One region of the Paenibacillus sp. fava2 genome, then DNA from elsewhere that is predicted to be linked to it. Evidence: riboswitches for the same ligand, from Rfam matches in the RefSeq annotation. Region 1 holds a riboswitch; each other region holds the start of a gene.
What was found. A riboswitch is a leader RNA that binds a small molecule or an ion and turns the genes downstream of it on or off. The one in region 1 is predicted to bind cobalamin.
Positions count from the first base shown of each region.

Region 2: it holds a riboswitch for cobalamin, as region 1 does, so the genes downstream of both, AC4G46_RS09255 (energy-coupling factor ABC transporter permease) here and AC4G46_RS04815 (S-layer homology domain-containing protein) in region 1, are expected to answer to the same signal.
Region 3: it holds a riboswitch for cobalamin, as region 1 does, so the genes downstream of both, AC4G46_RS02115 (anaerobic ribonucleoside triphosphate reductase) here and AC4G46_RS04815 (S-layer homology domain-containing protein) in region 1, are expected to answer to the same signal.

Region 1 covers NZ_CM177755.1:1,100,308-1,105,087, reverse strand. Annotated here, with positions in the region: gene AC4G46_RS04815 (S-layer homology domain-containing protein) at 1-2,502, opposite strand, end outside; cobalamin riboswitch at 2,774-2,981, opposite strand; gene AC4G46_RS04810 (GAP1-N2 domain-containing protein) at 3,983-4,780, opposite strand, start outside.
Region 2 covers NZ_CM177755.1:2,219,592-2,224,371, forward strand. Annotated here, with positions in the region: gene AC4G46_RS09240 (alpha-N-arabinofuranosidase) at 1-250, shown strand, start outside; gene AC4G46_RS09245 (hypothetical protein) at 267-554, shown strand; gene AC4G46_RS09250 (ArsR/SmtB family transcription factor) at 756-1,688, opposite strand; cobalamin riboswitch at 1,826-2,014, shown strand; gene AC4G46_RS09255 (energy-coupling factor ABC transporter permease) at 2,195-2,959, shown strand; gene AC4G46_RS09260 (energy-coupling factor ABC transporter substrate-binding protein) at 2,959-3,255, shown strand; gene cbiQ (cobalt ECF transporter T component CbiQ) at 3,239-4,021, shown strand; gene AC4G46_RS09270 (energy-coupling factor ABC transporter ATP-binding protein) at 4,117-4,780, shown strand, end outside.
Region 3 covers NZ_CM177755.1:475,005-479,784, forward strand. Annotated here, with positions in the region: gene ssuE (NADPH-dependent FMN reductase) at 303-854, shown strand; gene nrdG (anaerobic ribonucleoside-triphosphate reductase activating protein) at 1,066-1,581, opposite strand; gene AC4G46_RS02115 (anaerobic ribonucleoside triphosphate reductase) at 1,578-3,563, opposite strand; cobalamin riboswitch at 3,902-4,132, opposite strand; gene AC4G46_RS02120 (MTH1187 family thiamine-binding protein) at 4,493-4,780, shown strand, end outside.

The DNA of each region.
Region 1 (4,780 bases):
ATCCTGCTGATTGTAAGTGCCGTTCTCAACACCGCCAATGCCAGACACAAAAATACCGTATGCAGACTCCGTGCTTTGCAGTGCAAGGCTGCCGGAAGCAGCCAGCTGCTGCAGGGCATCGTAAGCGTTGAACGCCTCAAGCCTGCCCTCGGCCATAACCCCCTGCGGTCCTTCTATCGCCAGGCTGGCTGTAACATTTCCCGGGGCTACCTTCAGGGACTCCGCGTAGCGGGCAACCTTTGGGGCAGCTCCTTTGACGTAGCCGGTTACTGCCAGCGTGTATATTTTTGCAGACAAGCCTTGTTCAAATACAGCAACGCCGTTACTGTCCGTTGTTACCGCCGTTCCGCCAATGGTCACCTGAACGCCTGCAGCCGGTGAAACCACTGGGTCACTTGTGAATGTTGCGCTGTTCCACACCCACTGCTTCTGGATAACCTTAACCGTGAATGCTTCATCCGGCTTCGGCTGCTGCGGAGTTACTGTTACCGAATCGACAATCTGCGTACCGGTTCCGGCAAAATAGACCAGTACCCGGTCCGATTGCTGCAGCTTGAAATCTCCCATACCCACGCTAGGGTAGATCCATTCTCCGCCGCGGTAGACTACAAAATTCCAGTAGCCGTCATAGGTTCCATTCGTGATCCCGGCAATGCCGGACACATAGCTGCCGTAGGCGGAATCCGTAATCTGCAGCGGGATGTCCTGTGCAGCAGTCAGTTTTTTCAGCGCAGCAAGTGCATTTGCGGCTTTCAGCGTTCCCTCTGCCACCATGCCTTCCGGTCCTTCGACCGTCAGATGGGCAGCTGCGTTTCCGGAAACTACTGTAACAGCCTGAGTATATCTGACTAACGCCGGGGCCTTGCCGGCAGCATAACCGGTTACGGTCAGCGTATAGCTTCCTTCCGCCAATCCGTCTTTAAACGCCGCCAGCCCGTTCTGATCCGTAACAGCCTTTTGACTGCCGATCGTGACCTCGACCCCGGCAGCTTTTGAAGTCACCGGCTTTGAAGTAAACGTAGCGTTATCCCAGACCCATGTAATCTGAGTAACCGTGACGTCAAAAGCCTCATCTTCCCCTGGCTGCGCCTTGGACAAAGTCACTGATTCAACAAGCTGGGTATCAGCACCCCCGTAATAGACGACAATCCGGTCAGAGCTCTTGAGGCTGAAATCCTTCATGCCTACATCCGGATACAGCCACTGTCCTCCGCGGACGACAGCATAGCTCCAGCCATCCCAGCCGCCGAACATTCCCGCAGCTACATTGCCGATGGCCGTAACATAATTGCCGGACGGATTCGTAAGCGCCAGCCCGTTCTGGGCAGCAACCTTCTCCAGCGCTTCGAGGGCATTGCCTGCATAGGCATTCCCTTGGCCCAGCGTACCCTGAGGTCCTTCAATTACAAGCGGTACATATACAAGCGGATTCTGCGCTGCCGGTTTAGTAAAATCATACAGCTTCCCGTTGCTTCCGCCGCTGAACAGATTATAGGCAACCAGCGCCTGCAGACCTTGTTCGGTAGCATACGCATTGACCTTCCCGCCTTCGTTATGGGCAAAACCTCCGCCGGCTGTAAAGAAGCTCAGCAGTCTTCCGGTCAGATCTCCTTCTGCTTTGGTAAACTCAGCTCCTGACGGATCTATGCCAAAGGAGGTCAAACCAATAATAACCTGGGCAGCACTTTCACTGTTGTCGCCGTATCCGCCTTTGCTGTCCTGCGCAGCGGATAACCAGGCTACCGCCTTCTGTCCGGCTGTCGCTACGCCCGGTTCATTCCGGTGTGCAGCCAGCGCCGTCAAAGCCATTGCTGTCATATCCGGGTCGCTTGCACCTGAGGACAGGGTAAAACCGCCATCCGCATTCTGCTTGGACAAAATCTCGCCGAGCAGCGCAGATTTGGTCCATTTCGCATCGCCCGGAATGGTATAATTACCGGAATCCAGTGCGAGCAGCGCATATACCGGGGCATTCAGGGTCTGCCCGCTGATTCTGGTATTGTTATAAATTTTCTCAATCAGATTGTAGCCTGCAGTGGTGCCGGTACCGGCATAATTCTCCGGATCAGCGCCGGCAGCCTTTACTGCGAGCACGATCCGGGCATAATCCGTTACACTGGAAAAGCTTCCGCCGGCAGCCTTCACCTTTTGTTCAAGTGCCTGCACATAGCTGTCAGGTACGGTATAGCCGGCCTGGGCCAGCCCGATGGCCTGCCATTCCGATGTCACACCGCTGCCCAAAATATATTCGGCAGTTTTATAGGTGGCCTCTTTTACAGTAACTTGTCCATTTTGCGCTACTGCCTCCAGAGTAACCGGCAGTTCCGAGGAGGAAGCGTCTGCTGCATACACAGCATCTGTTACACGTTCAGCACTTTGCACCGCTGAATCAGCGGCTGCATAGCTTTGTCCGGAGGGAACAACAGCGCCTCCAATAATCGAGATAACCAGCAATAAAGCCAGGCCAAGCCGCCAATACCTGGCAGAGAATTTCTTCTTCATTGTTAACCCCTTTTCTGTTAATAGAATGATCGTACAAATAGTGCAGTTAGCAGCACGGACTGGGATTCCCCCGCAGCCTCACTTGCCCAACATAAAAACCGCCCTGTTAAGGGCGGCCGGGAAGAATACAAATTAACGGCTGGACAGCTTGTAAGCTGAGCTTGCTGCTCACAGGCCGGCCATCAGCAGGCGTACCTTCTGCAAGGCGCGCATCTGCTCTAAGCCGCAGTTCATCTGCATGTGTTCCGCATTCTTACCCCACGAAGAAGTGAAACGTCCATGAAAAAAGGCAGGTCTCCTGGCTTATGCCTCATCGCTTCCCCTTTGCCTTCCCGTCAGCATAAACAGCCGGACAGTGGCGCATCCGCAGGAGTCGCTCTGCATTTACAGTGGCGGGACCGCGCCGGACTTGCACCGGCCTTCCCTATTAAGCGGTTCTATGAAACACAAGAACGCGCACCCTTTTCAATAGCTTATTAAATTTTAATATTCATAATCATATCTACTATTTCCCTCTATGTCCATAGAAAAGCTGTTACAATCTCATTCCATCCCATGTCAGCTATTAGCGGCGGAATAAAGCTGCACAGAGCTTGCTTCAACCAGCCGCTTGTGTCAGAAGGGGCGGTGTATATGCGGACTGCTCTTAATTGGCAACCACCTTATCTGCGCAGACTACCTTCTGCTCCTACCTAGACCAGACAACCACTAGCCATAAGGACTACACAAAGCATGAAGTCTGCCCAAGCACTTAAGCTACTCTAACTCAAACTACCTGCCACGTGAGCTAACCTGTCCTTGCAGACTACCTTTTACTTTTACACAGACCACTCTAACCACATCGGCTGTTCCAACCCAATATAGTTGGCCTAAACTCCCCGCCCTGGCAAGCTAACCTGTTCTCACAGACTATCTACCACTCCTACATAAACCAGACCAACCACTCGCAGACTACTTTACTCTTACACACGACCACCCCGACCACACGCAGACTACTTTATAAAAACTTGTCGCCGTAGCTAGTTGGAAAAAAGCAGCTTAATTTCACCGAAACCCTCATTCCGGCGTAATTAATTGGAAAATGGATACTTCATTTACTGGTTAAGCACACATTTCAGCAAAATCGCCTGAATTAAGTGGCAAATTTCCACTTAGTTCTGTTCATCACTTGTTTCGGCAGAGATTAGTTGTCTAAAATCCACTTAGTTACAACCAGGTGGCCGCAAAGAAACATAAACATGCTACCCGTCATCTGCGGATGGTTGTACTGCTCAGAATAGAGTATATGCTGCGAATAAGATCAAGTTAGTCTGCAAGAAAACGTTCCTCCACTCTGACTGCTCTCTGCACCAGTATTCTGTTGCCAGCTCCAACACATTCTGCTGAAAAAAAATCCTGAACGCACTCAAGCCGTCATCCGGCTGTTTGTGCTGTTCAGGATTATAATATTTGTTTATCAGTTAATTATGAAAAATAGTCGCTACTCCGCACCGGCAGTGCTCTCTGCACCAGCACCGTTTGTGCCGGATTCGCCAGTACTTGTCTCACCCGCTGTATTGCTTCCGCTGGTATTGTCACCAGTGTTATTGGTACCAGCTGAAGCATCAGGCGTGGCCTCAGCTGTGGCAGAAGGCTGTGCTGCCGGCGATGCGGTCACTCCCGCCGCAGGATCAGGCTGAACAATCAGCTTGTACTTACCGGCAGTAATCATATTGCCGGCTGCAAGCACGGCGCCCTGCTCCAGGTCAACGGTGACCTGGTAAGCCGGCGGAGACGAGACTGCCGCGCCGCCGTCTGTCCCAGCACCCGCGTTGTCCGCCGCGCCGCCGTCTGTCCCGGCACCCGCGTTGTCCGCCGCGCCGCCGTCCGTTCCGGCACCCGCGTTGTCCACCGCGCCGCCGTCTGTCTCGGCTCCCGCGTTATCCGCCGCGCCGCCATCCGTCCCGGCACCCGCGTTGTCCGCCGCACCGCCGTCCGTACCAGAGCCGGCCGCATCCGTGGCAGCGGCTCCCGGTTCCGGCGACGCCACCAGGCAGCTGCCCGTCGTTGCAACAACATCATACATGTCCGTCACCTCATCCCCGGACATGAGCCCAATTTCCGCCGGCTTAAAGGCGGAGCATTCCGCTGCATCCTCAAAGGTGAACACCAGCCTGGTCCCGGCAGTCCCGCCGCTGCCAAGCATAGCGGTAACCGTCGAGGCACCGCCGGCCCCGGAGCCAGTCGCCGGCTGCGCCGTGTCAGCAGGGTCCGGCCGCAGCAGGCTGACCGCTATAAT
Region 2 (4,780 bases), 1.1 Mb from region 1:
GAGCCTGTGCAACCTGAATCATGCAGCAGCGGCCAAGCTGCCGCTTGAGCTGCGCGGACTGGCCGGCCGGGAGGTAGAAATTACCGGCACAACGCTGGCCGGAGCCTCTATTGATGCGCACAATACCTTCAGTGATCCGGAAGCGGTGGCTCCGCAGCCGTTCACGGCCTTCAGCCTGGAAGACGGCATAATCAGCGTGGAACTGGCTCCGATGTCGGTGACTGTACTGGCCATTAAGCCGAAAGCCTGAAGAAGGTGATCCTGGGATGAGCACAGCTTCTGCCTGCAAGGGCTGCCGGGAAGAATACAAGGTTACGGAGGCGCAGATTGCCCGGATTCTGGCGTCCTCCATGTTTAATCCGGATAATACCGCCCCGGAGGAGGTATATGCCGCACGTTACGCAATCTGCACAGCATGTCCCAAGCTGCAGGACGGCGTGACCTGTACAGCCTGCGGCTGCATCATTCCGGTCGTTGCCCGCCTGAAGGCGCGCGGCTGTCCCCTGCCGGGGGGCGGACTGTGGCAGCCTATGCCTGCACCTGCGGGAGCATAGGCTGCCCAGCCGGCAAACGGTCTCACGGGCAAAGACCTAAACATGCGGGCGGCAATCCGCATAATGCAAAGCAGCGGCAGTCATGGACGAGGAGATACGTCCGCGGCTGCCGCTTTTTTGTGTGTTGTATTATTGCAGAGGTTCCGCTGCAGCCGGGGCGCAGCGGACAGTTACCGCTGTAATATATTTCTTGCCGGTGAGTTAACCGGCTGGTTCGGCAAGGGCTGCGCCATCCGTATAGAACAGCTCAACGACCAGATCGTCGTTGTAGTTGCCGAAGCCTTTGCCGAACAGGGTGAGTCCGCCGATATGCTCGGCATCCTCCTCAACCGAGAGGCGGAAGGTCCATTGCTTGTCACGGATGCCGACTTGATCGAGCGTAATATCCGAGAGCTTGAGGCCGTCCATAAAGGTTCCCTTCGGCGTTATGCGCAGCTGCTTCAGCAGCCCGTACTGGTTGGTAAGCGCAGGCCACCAGGAGGGGGTATACTTGCCGCGGCTGTCCCCGTAGTCGCCTGGACTCGTCCAGAAGCCGAGCACAGTGCCGTTCAGGGTAAAGGTGATGTCCGAAGGCCAGTTATTATTGATCGACGGTGCCTCGGAGGCGATTTCCATTGTAACCACAAGCTCCTCCGGCTGCTGGCTGGATAACAGGAAATTGGGAATTTTGTATTCGACAAAGCCTTTACCGAACCAGAGAATGCCGGCATTCATCCGCTCCATATCCCAGAAGTAGCGCGGATCGTCGAAGCTGCCAATCACCTGTGTGGTGGTGGCAAGGCCGCAGGTCGGTTCAATCTGGAAGTCGGAGTAATGTCCGACAGGAATCTCCTTGCGGTGGGCTTTACGCTCTGTTTTGTCCGGGGCCGGGAAGAGAATCTCAGCCCGCTCGGCCGCAAGGGAGCAAATCTTCTGCAGCCCGCTCTTTCCGGGAGCCATATGGGTAGTAATCAGCCCGGCCGCCTCCAGCTTGCGCACATGCATCGTCATGATGGCACTGCTGAGATTCACTGCACCGGCCAGCTCCTTGACGTTCATCGGCTGTACCGCAAGCAGCCGGAGCATGTGCAGGCGTACTGCACTGGATAAGGCTTCATAGACCGGCAGAGAGTCTTCGGTAAGATCAAGTTTCATGGTGAACCTCCGTTACATGTTAATTAATTAATAATTATATTAGTTAAGGCGATTTTACACAAGCCAAATCAAAGAAAGCTTCCGGTTCACTTTTATCACAGACAAGCTTGCACGCAGATTATTATAATGTACTCGATAAAATAGCAAGCGAACAAGGTGCCCTTGCCAGAGCAAGGGGTAACAGGGAATCGGGTGCAACTCCCGAGCGGTCCCGCCACTGTAAGAAAGAGCCAGGCTCCAGCATGTCACTCGGGCAAGTACCGGGGAAGACGGGGCAGGGCGTTATGATTTCGAGCCAGGAGACCTACCTTGTAAGCGCACACCACGACTCTACGCGGATAGGAGCGGTGTACGAATAGGTTCAGGAATCGAGGATGTCCGGCACTGCTGCAGGCAGAGGGCTCTCTTTTGCATACCTGATGACGTACATATACTCCCGCCCCTCAAAGGGCGGGAGTTTTTGGTCTGCTGCTGTACAAAACAGTGATTTTGGAAGGGGAAAAGGTATGGGGAAAAGCGGAATTTGGCGTTTTGCAGCGCTGATCGCGGGATTTACCGTCTATTTTTTGCTGAATGAACCGGGCACGGCGGCAGCGATGCACATCATGGAGGGATTTTTACCTGTAGGCTGGGCTGTTTTCTGGTGGGCAGTGTTTATCCCGTTTTTTGTGCTGGGCATTGTCAGGCTGAACCAAATGACCAGGGATAACCCGGAGCTGAAGCTGCTGCTCGGCTTGTCCGGGGCATTCACCTTTGTGCTGTCGGCGCTCAAAATGCCCTCCGTCACCGGCAGCAGCTCCCACCCGACCGGGACAGGCCTCGGCGCAATCATGCTGGGGCCGGTGCCAATGAGTGTGATCGGCTCGGTAGTGCTGCTGTTCCAGGCGTTATTGCTGGCGCACGGCGGCATAACGACACTCGGGGCAAATGCTTTTTCGATGGCGGTGGCCGGACCGTTTGCCGGCTATGCGGTGTACAGGCTGATCATGAAATCCGGCGACCGTGAAAAGCTGGCCGTATTCTGTGCCGCTGCGGCCGCAGATCTGATGACCTATGTGGTGACATCGTTTCAGCTGGCTGTTGCTTTTCCGGCGGCAGACGGTGGTGTGGTTGCTTCATTGATGAAATTCGGCGGGATTTTTGCAATAACCCAGATTCCGCTGGCGGTAAGCGAGGGGCTGCTGACGGTGCTGCTGTGGAACTGGCTGAAGTCATACAGTCCGAATGAGCTGTCACTGCTCAAGCGGCAAACGAAAGGGGGGAGCCTGTAATGAAAAGCATATGGAAAAACGGGCTGATGCTGCTTGCGGTTGTCCTTCTGGTGGTGCTGCCGCTGCTGTTTGTGAACGGGGAGTTCGGCGGAGCCGATGATGCCGCGGAGGGAATAATCACCGAGATTGCCCCGGACTATAAGCCCTGGTTCGGACCGCTGACGGAGCTGCCGGGTGAAACAGAGAGCATGCTGTTTGCGCTGCAGGCGGCAATCGGAGCGGGAGTGATCGGGTACACCATAGGACTGCTGAGAGGCAGGCAGGACCGGCAGAAGCTGAATGATCAGAAGAATTGATGCCTGTGTATCCATGAATGCACTGCGCCTGCTGTCTCCCATGTGGAAAAGCCTGTTCGCTGCACTGATGTTCGTCCTTGCCTGCACGCTGCATCCGGTACTGCAGGCCGGGATTACGGTCTGGATGATGGTATGGTGTACAGTCTATGCCCAAATTCCGCTGCGTGTCTACGGGCTGTTGTCCGGTACGGCGCTGCTGTTCTGCGTTATGAGCATGCCGGCGCTGCTGCTGGAATTCGGTCATTCTGCAGGCGGCCAGCAAGTGGGCCTTATTCAGCTTCCGGCACTGCCGCTGTACATCACGGAGGACGGGCTACAGCGTGCCGGACTTCTGCTGGCAAGGGTGGCCGCCTGCATGAGCTGTTTTCTGTTCCTTATTTTTACAACGCCGTTCCATGAGCTTCTTCAAGTGCTCCGCAGGCTGCGGATGCCGCAGATTGTGCTGGAGCTGATGCTGATTATGTACCGTTTCCTGTTCATACTCGGGGATACGGCGCAGGGCATGCTGCTGGCACGGACACTGCGCGGCGGGAAAAGGGGCTTCCGGGACAGGCTGCGTGAGACTGCTGAAATGGCAGGAGCCTTGTTTGCCGGTACGATGCGCCGTTATTACGGGCTGTCCCAGGGGCTGACAGCCCGCGGATTTACCGGGGAGATCATGCTGCCCCCTTATGTGGCGCGGCCGGTACCGCTTAAATATTCTTTGCAGGCCTACGCGGGCATTGTGTTGCTGCTGCTCGCGCAGTGGTGGATTGTAAGTCATTAGAAGACGCGCAAGCGGAGGGCTGTAAGGCCCGGGAGATTCCGCACAGCAAATCATTCAGCCGGGATAGGCCCGGAATTAAGGAGATTGCAACAGATATGGAATACAGTCTGTCTTTTGACGGTGTCGTGTTCCGTTATCCGGACACGGCGGAGCCGGCCCTGAAGGAACTGAGCTTTAAGGTCCCGCAGGGCAGCAGAACGGCAGTGCTCGGCCATAACGGCTCAGGCAAATCTACACTGTTCCTGCATGCCGTCGGCGTGCTGCGCCCGCAGCAGGGCTGCATCACAGTATCGGGCAGACCGCTCGTCTATTCGCGCAAGGAGCTGGGGAGGCTGCGGCGCACTGCGGGTCTGGTGTTCCAGGACCCCGAGCAGCAGCTGATCCTGAGTACCCCGCAGGATGATATTTCTTTCGGGCTGCGGGGTACCGGGATGGATGAAAGGGAGATCCGCCGGCGCTGCAGTGAAGTGATTGAACTGCTGAAGCTGGAGGAATTCACAGACAAGCCGATCCATCAGCTCAGCCTGGGCCAGAAAAAGCGGACCGCACTTGCAGGTGTGCTGGCAATGCAGCCGGAGCTGATTCTGCTCGATGAGCCGACAGCCTATCTGGATCCAATGTCTGAAGCGCAGCTGCTCTCCGGTCTGGAGAGCATCCATGCTGCGGGAACGACAGTTGTGATGGCCACGCACGATATGAACCTGGCTTACCGCTGGGCGGACTGGATTATTGTGCTGGACCGCGGAAGCTGCCTGGCGG
Region 3 (4,780 bases), 630 kb from region 1:
CTCCGGTCGCAGACGCCTCACGGTTGGATGCCGGTCATTGGCAGGATTGCAATATAGGTTTGCCGCTCATTATATCCCAGAAAACAGGCACACGCAAGCAATGGGATGAAAAACGGGCTTTTTGAAATATACTTTGGCCGCAGGGCAGTAGGATAACGGCAAGCATGAGGATGACGGGATGGGCACATTTTGAGGTTTGACAATATTCCGTCCTTTTTGATAGGATTATTAATAATTTAAAGTATTTTAGACCGCGATGAGCGGCATATGTTCTTATAAACTATAGCAGAAGAGGTGCAGATGTGGCCAAAATAGTTGTTATCAACGGGACGCCGTCCCTGGTATCGCGGATTAACGCGGTCATTGAATATGCAGAGGCGGATCTGCGGGGGCGCGGTTTTGAAGTGGAACGGATTAATGTAGCCGAGCTTCCGGCAGAAGACCTGATCCATACCAAGTTCGAGAGTGAGGCTATTGTCAAAGCCAACGGGCTCGTAGCCGAAGCGGATGCCGTAATTGTTGTCAGTCCGGTATATAAGGCTTCTTACACAGGTGTACTCAAAACCTTCCTTGATCTGGTCCCGCAAAAAGGCCTGGCCGGCAAAATCGCACTTCCGCTCTTCATGGGCGGCAGCCTTGCGCATCTGCTGGCGATTGACTATGCGCTCAAGCCTGTACTGTCCGTATTGGGTGCCCGCCATATTCTGGGCGGCGTATACGCTGTTGATTCCCAGGCGGTGCGCAACGACCAGGGTGTCGTTGAGCTGGCCGACGAGCTCAAGCTGCGCCTGAACAGTGTGCTTGAGGAGCTGGCGGAAGAGACCGCGGCGAAGGCTGCGCGTAAAACGGTCTAGTTACGCAATCTATTGAAGCTGCTGAGATACAGCTGCTGCTACAGCAAAGCCCCGCACTGCCGGAAATCCGGCGGTACGGGGCTTTTGAGCTTTTTGAATGTGTACAAAATACAATAGAATGCCTTATTCCGCCAGCAGAATGCTGCAGCCACGGTGAGAATATAAACCTTCCATAAGCCCTGGTTTGATCTGGAATAGCGTCTTACGCAGCTTACAGCACCGCCGGCTGCCAATGCACAACCTCGCTGCCGGCCAGGCTGGCCGGGATATCAATAATCCGTTGGTTGCTGCTGCCCCGGTAAGGGAGCGTAGTGTCCTTGAGCTCTTCGACAAACCGGCCGTCGATGACAACCTGGCACATGGCCAGCAGGTTCCACTCCGGGGAGCCCGGAGCAGCGGTCAGCTCTTCGTACGTGTAGCCGGTATAAATCCAGACCGGGAAGTCCGGCAGCTCGGCGCGGAGCTCACGGAGGAAGCCGGAGGCCTCATCAGCGGAGAAAAAAGGATCGCCGCCCGCCAGCGTCAGTCCGTCCAGCAGCGGATTGGCAGCCATTTCGGCAATAATCTCGCGCTGCCGCTCCAGCGTGAACGGCTCGCCGAAATTGAAGTTCCAGGTCTTCGGATTGAAACAGCCGGGGCAGCGGTGGCGGCAGCCGCTTATAAAGATAACCGCCCGCATGCCCTCTCCTTCATTTATAGACTCCGGATAATAGCCGCAGATATTCATAGATGCTTGATGCGGTCTCTCACTTCAGCCTGCTTGGCGGCGTTGAAGCGGGTCTGGTAGTCGCCGGTCAGATATCCGGTTACCCGGCGCAGCCGGCGGATATGCACGTCATGTTCATGAACGCCACAGGAAGGGCAGTTGGTACCGATAACCCCTTCATAGCCGCAGCCGGAGCAGCGGTCAATCGGGTGGTTGATGCTGAAATAGCTGATTTGCTGCTCCAGCGCGTACTTGATGATTTTGACAAAAGCTGCCGGATTGCTCCGCGCATTCCCGTTCAGCTCTACATAAGAGATCGCGCCGGCATTGCAGTATTCATGGAACGGAGCTTCCAGGCTGATCTTCTGGGCTGCGCCAAGCTCATGGTACACAGGAATATGGAATGAGTTCGTGTAGTATTCACGGTCAGTTACGCCCGGGATCGATCCAAGTACCTTGCGGTCCACCTTGGTGAATTTGCCGGACAGGCCTTCAGCCGGTGTAGCGAACAGCGTGATGTTCAGATCCAGCTCATCGCTCTTGCGGTCGCAATATTCACGCATGTGGCGGACGATGGCCAGTGCTTTGGCGTGAACCTCCATGTCCTCGCCGTGGTGCTTGCCGTACATTGCCTTCATGCATTCTGCCATCCCGATGAAGCCGAGGGAGAGACTGCCGTGCTTGAGCAAATCTCCTACGATATCCTCGGGAGCGAGCGCCTCGCCGCCTTCCCATACGCCCTCACGCATCATGAAATCGGAGGCTTTGGCCTTTTGGGCAGCCTGGATGCGGAAACGGTGCAGCAGGCCTTCCAGCGCAATGTCCATATAGTGGTTGAGGTCATCGTAAAAGCCTTCTTCATCAGCCGCCAGCCGGCGTCCGGTAATGGTGCCGTGGGCCAGCCCGAGACGGACCAGGTTCAGTGTGTTAAAGGACAGGTTGCCCTTGCCGGAGCAGTGATTACGTCCAAAACGGTCGCCGAGCACACGCGTGCGGCAGCCCATGGTTGCGAATTCTGTATCCGGATCAGCCGGATCATAGTACTGCAGATTGAGCGGCGCATCCAGGTTGGCGAAGTTCGGATACAGTCTGCGGGCCGAGCATTCAGCCGCCTTCAGGAACAGCTCGTAGTTCGGGTCACCCTGCTGCTGGTTAACGCCCTGCTTGCATTTGAATATCTGGATCGGGAACACCGGCGTTTCACCGCTGCCCAGGCCGTTCATCGTTGCGGTCAGCAGGGAGCTGATAACCAGTTGGCCTTCCGGTGAAGTGCAGGTGCCGTAGTTGATGCTGGTAAAAGGAATCTGTCCGCCCGAGCGGCTGGACATCGTATTCAGGTTGTGGATCATACTCTCTGCAGCCTGCAGCGTTTCGATCTCGGTCTCTTTCTGTGCGAAGCGGAAGGAGCGCGGATACTGCTCAGCCAGATCGCTGCGGCTCATCGTGATCTCTCCGGCGATTTCGCTTGCCTCGCCTTCCTCAAAGTAGCCAAGACCCTTGCGGAACAGCTTGGCGAAGGATTTGGTCACATATGGCGCAAGGTCAAAGTCAATTTTGTTGGCGGATACGCCGCCGTACTGGGCATTCTGCTGGGACTGGAAGATTATCGCCACCAGCGACATTGCCGTCATAATCGAGTTAGGAGGGCGGACGCTGCCGTTGCCGGTGTTGAAGCCTTCGCGCAGCAGGCGCTCGAACGGAATGAAGATGCAGTTGGTTGTTCCGATAGCGTATTGGTCCAGGTCATGGACATAAACGACGTTATCGAGCGTTGCCTGTACGAGCTGCGGCGGCATGGTGAAATTGCGGGCATACCATTTGGAATATTCACTGCCGAATTTACTCATTTTTCCGGAAAAGCTTTCTCCGTTCAGGTTCGCATTCTCACGCAGCAGATCCAGATCGGCGCTGTCGATAATGTCCCGGCCTAAATGTATCAATTCATTCAGAAGAACCTCCTGTGCAGCTTGTCCGCTATTGTGCCGTTTCTCCAGCAGCGTCATATGTAACTCTCTCCTCTCGGTATAGTGGTCCGTTAAATCTATTTAATCCTCAATATGTAGTCTGTCTGAGCCCAGTAAAAAGGCACCTCCCGCCTTGGAGGCGGAAAATGCCCGGATGCGTTCTAAATACCCGTATAAGCGGATATTTGCCAGAGGTCTGGGTGTCAGGAGAAGGGGCATGATCTGCCTTCTTATCCTTTGCAGAAGCCGATACCTGAAGGCAATAGGGACTATCGTCCTCAGGTATCGGCAGCCTGATGTCCCGGTCATCCGGGTAGGCTGATTCTGCTGCTGCAGGCCGCATACGGACACCTCTCCTGTTCCTCGCAGGGGTCAATAATGGTGCCCGGAAACAGGCAGGTCTCCTGGCTCCCGGTTCATCCAGCGGCTCCTTCCCGGGGGCTTGTCCGCCCTCCAGTGGCCTATGCCGTGGGTGCGCCTGACAGGAAGTGTTCTCCCGGCGGGCAATCCGGTTACAGTGGCGGGACCGCAGCGGATTTGCACCGCGCTTCCCTATTAAGCTTGTACTCTCTTATCAAGAGTAAAGCACCTGCTTCCACTATATTTGGTTGATGAATATAAAAATACCCCAATATATTGTGTTTGTAAACCATTATTTACAAAGCCGCGCGGGGAGCGGCTTCAGCCCGCTTACTCACAGGTGATCCACAACTAGTCCACAGGTAATCCACAGCCTGATGCTAAATGGAGGCCGGCAGGATTCATAAATTGTCCGAAAAGCTGCCACAAAGACTCCATAAATCTAGTGATTCTGACACTAGATTTACAGAGACCGGCTTAGCGGTGGTATAGGGTTTATGTAGAGGGAGAATGATGAATTTTTTGTGGCTAAATTTGTGGCAGAACTGTGGAGTTGCTACAATGAAGGTGATTAAAGGCCACAAATTTTTGTCAGGAGGGATCTAACGATGGCAATTGGTGAAGTTACAGTCATTCCGATCGGCACAGGCAGTACCAGTCTGAGCAGCTATGTGGCTGACATGCAGCGCGTGCTGCAGACGGTGGAGGGAATTACCTTTGAGCTGACCTCCATGGGAACGATTATCGAGGGTCCGGTATCCAGAATTCTGGCGGCTGTAGAGGCGCTGCACGAGTCTCCGTTCAATGCCGGGGCACAGCGTGTATCCACTTCACTCAAGATTGATGACCGCCGTGACAAGCCTTCCACAAGCCGCAGCAAGCTGCAGTCGGTCGAG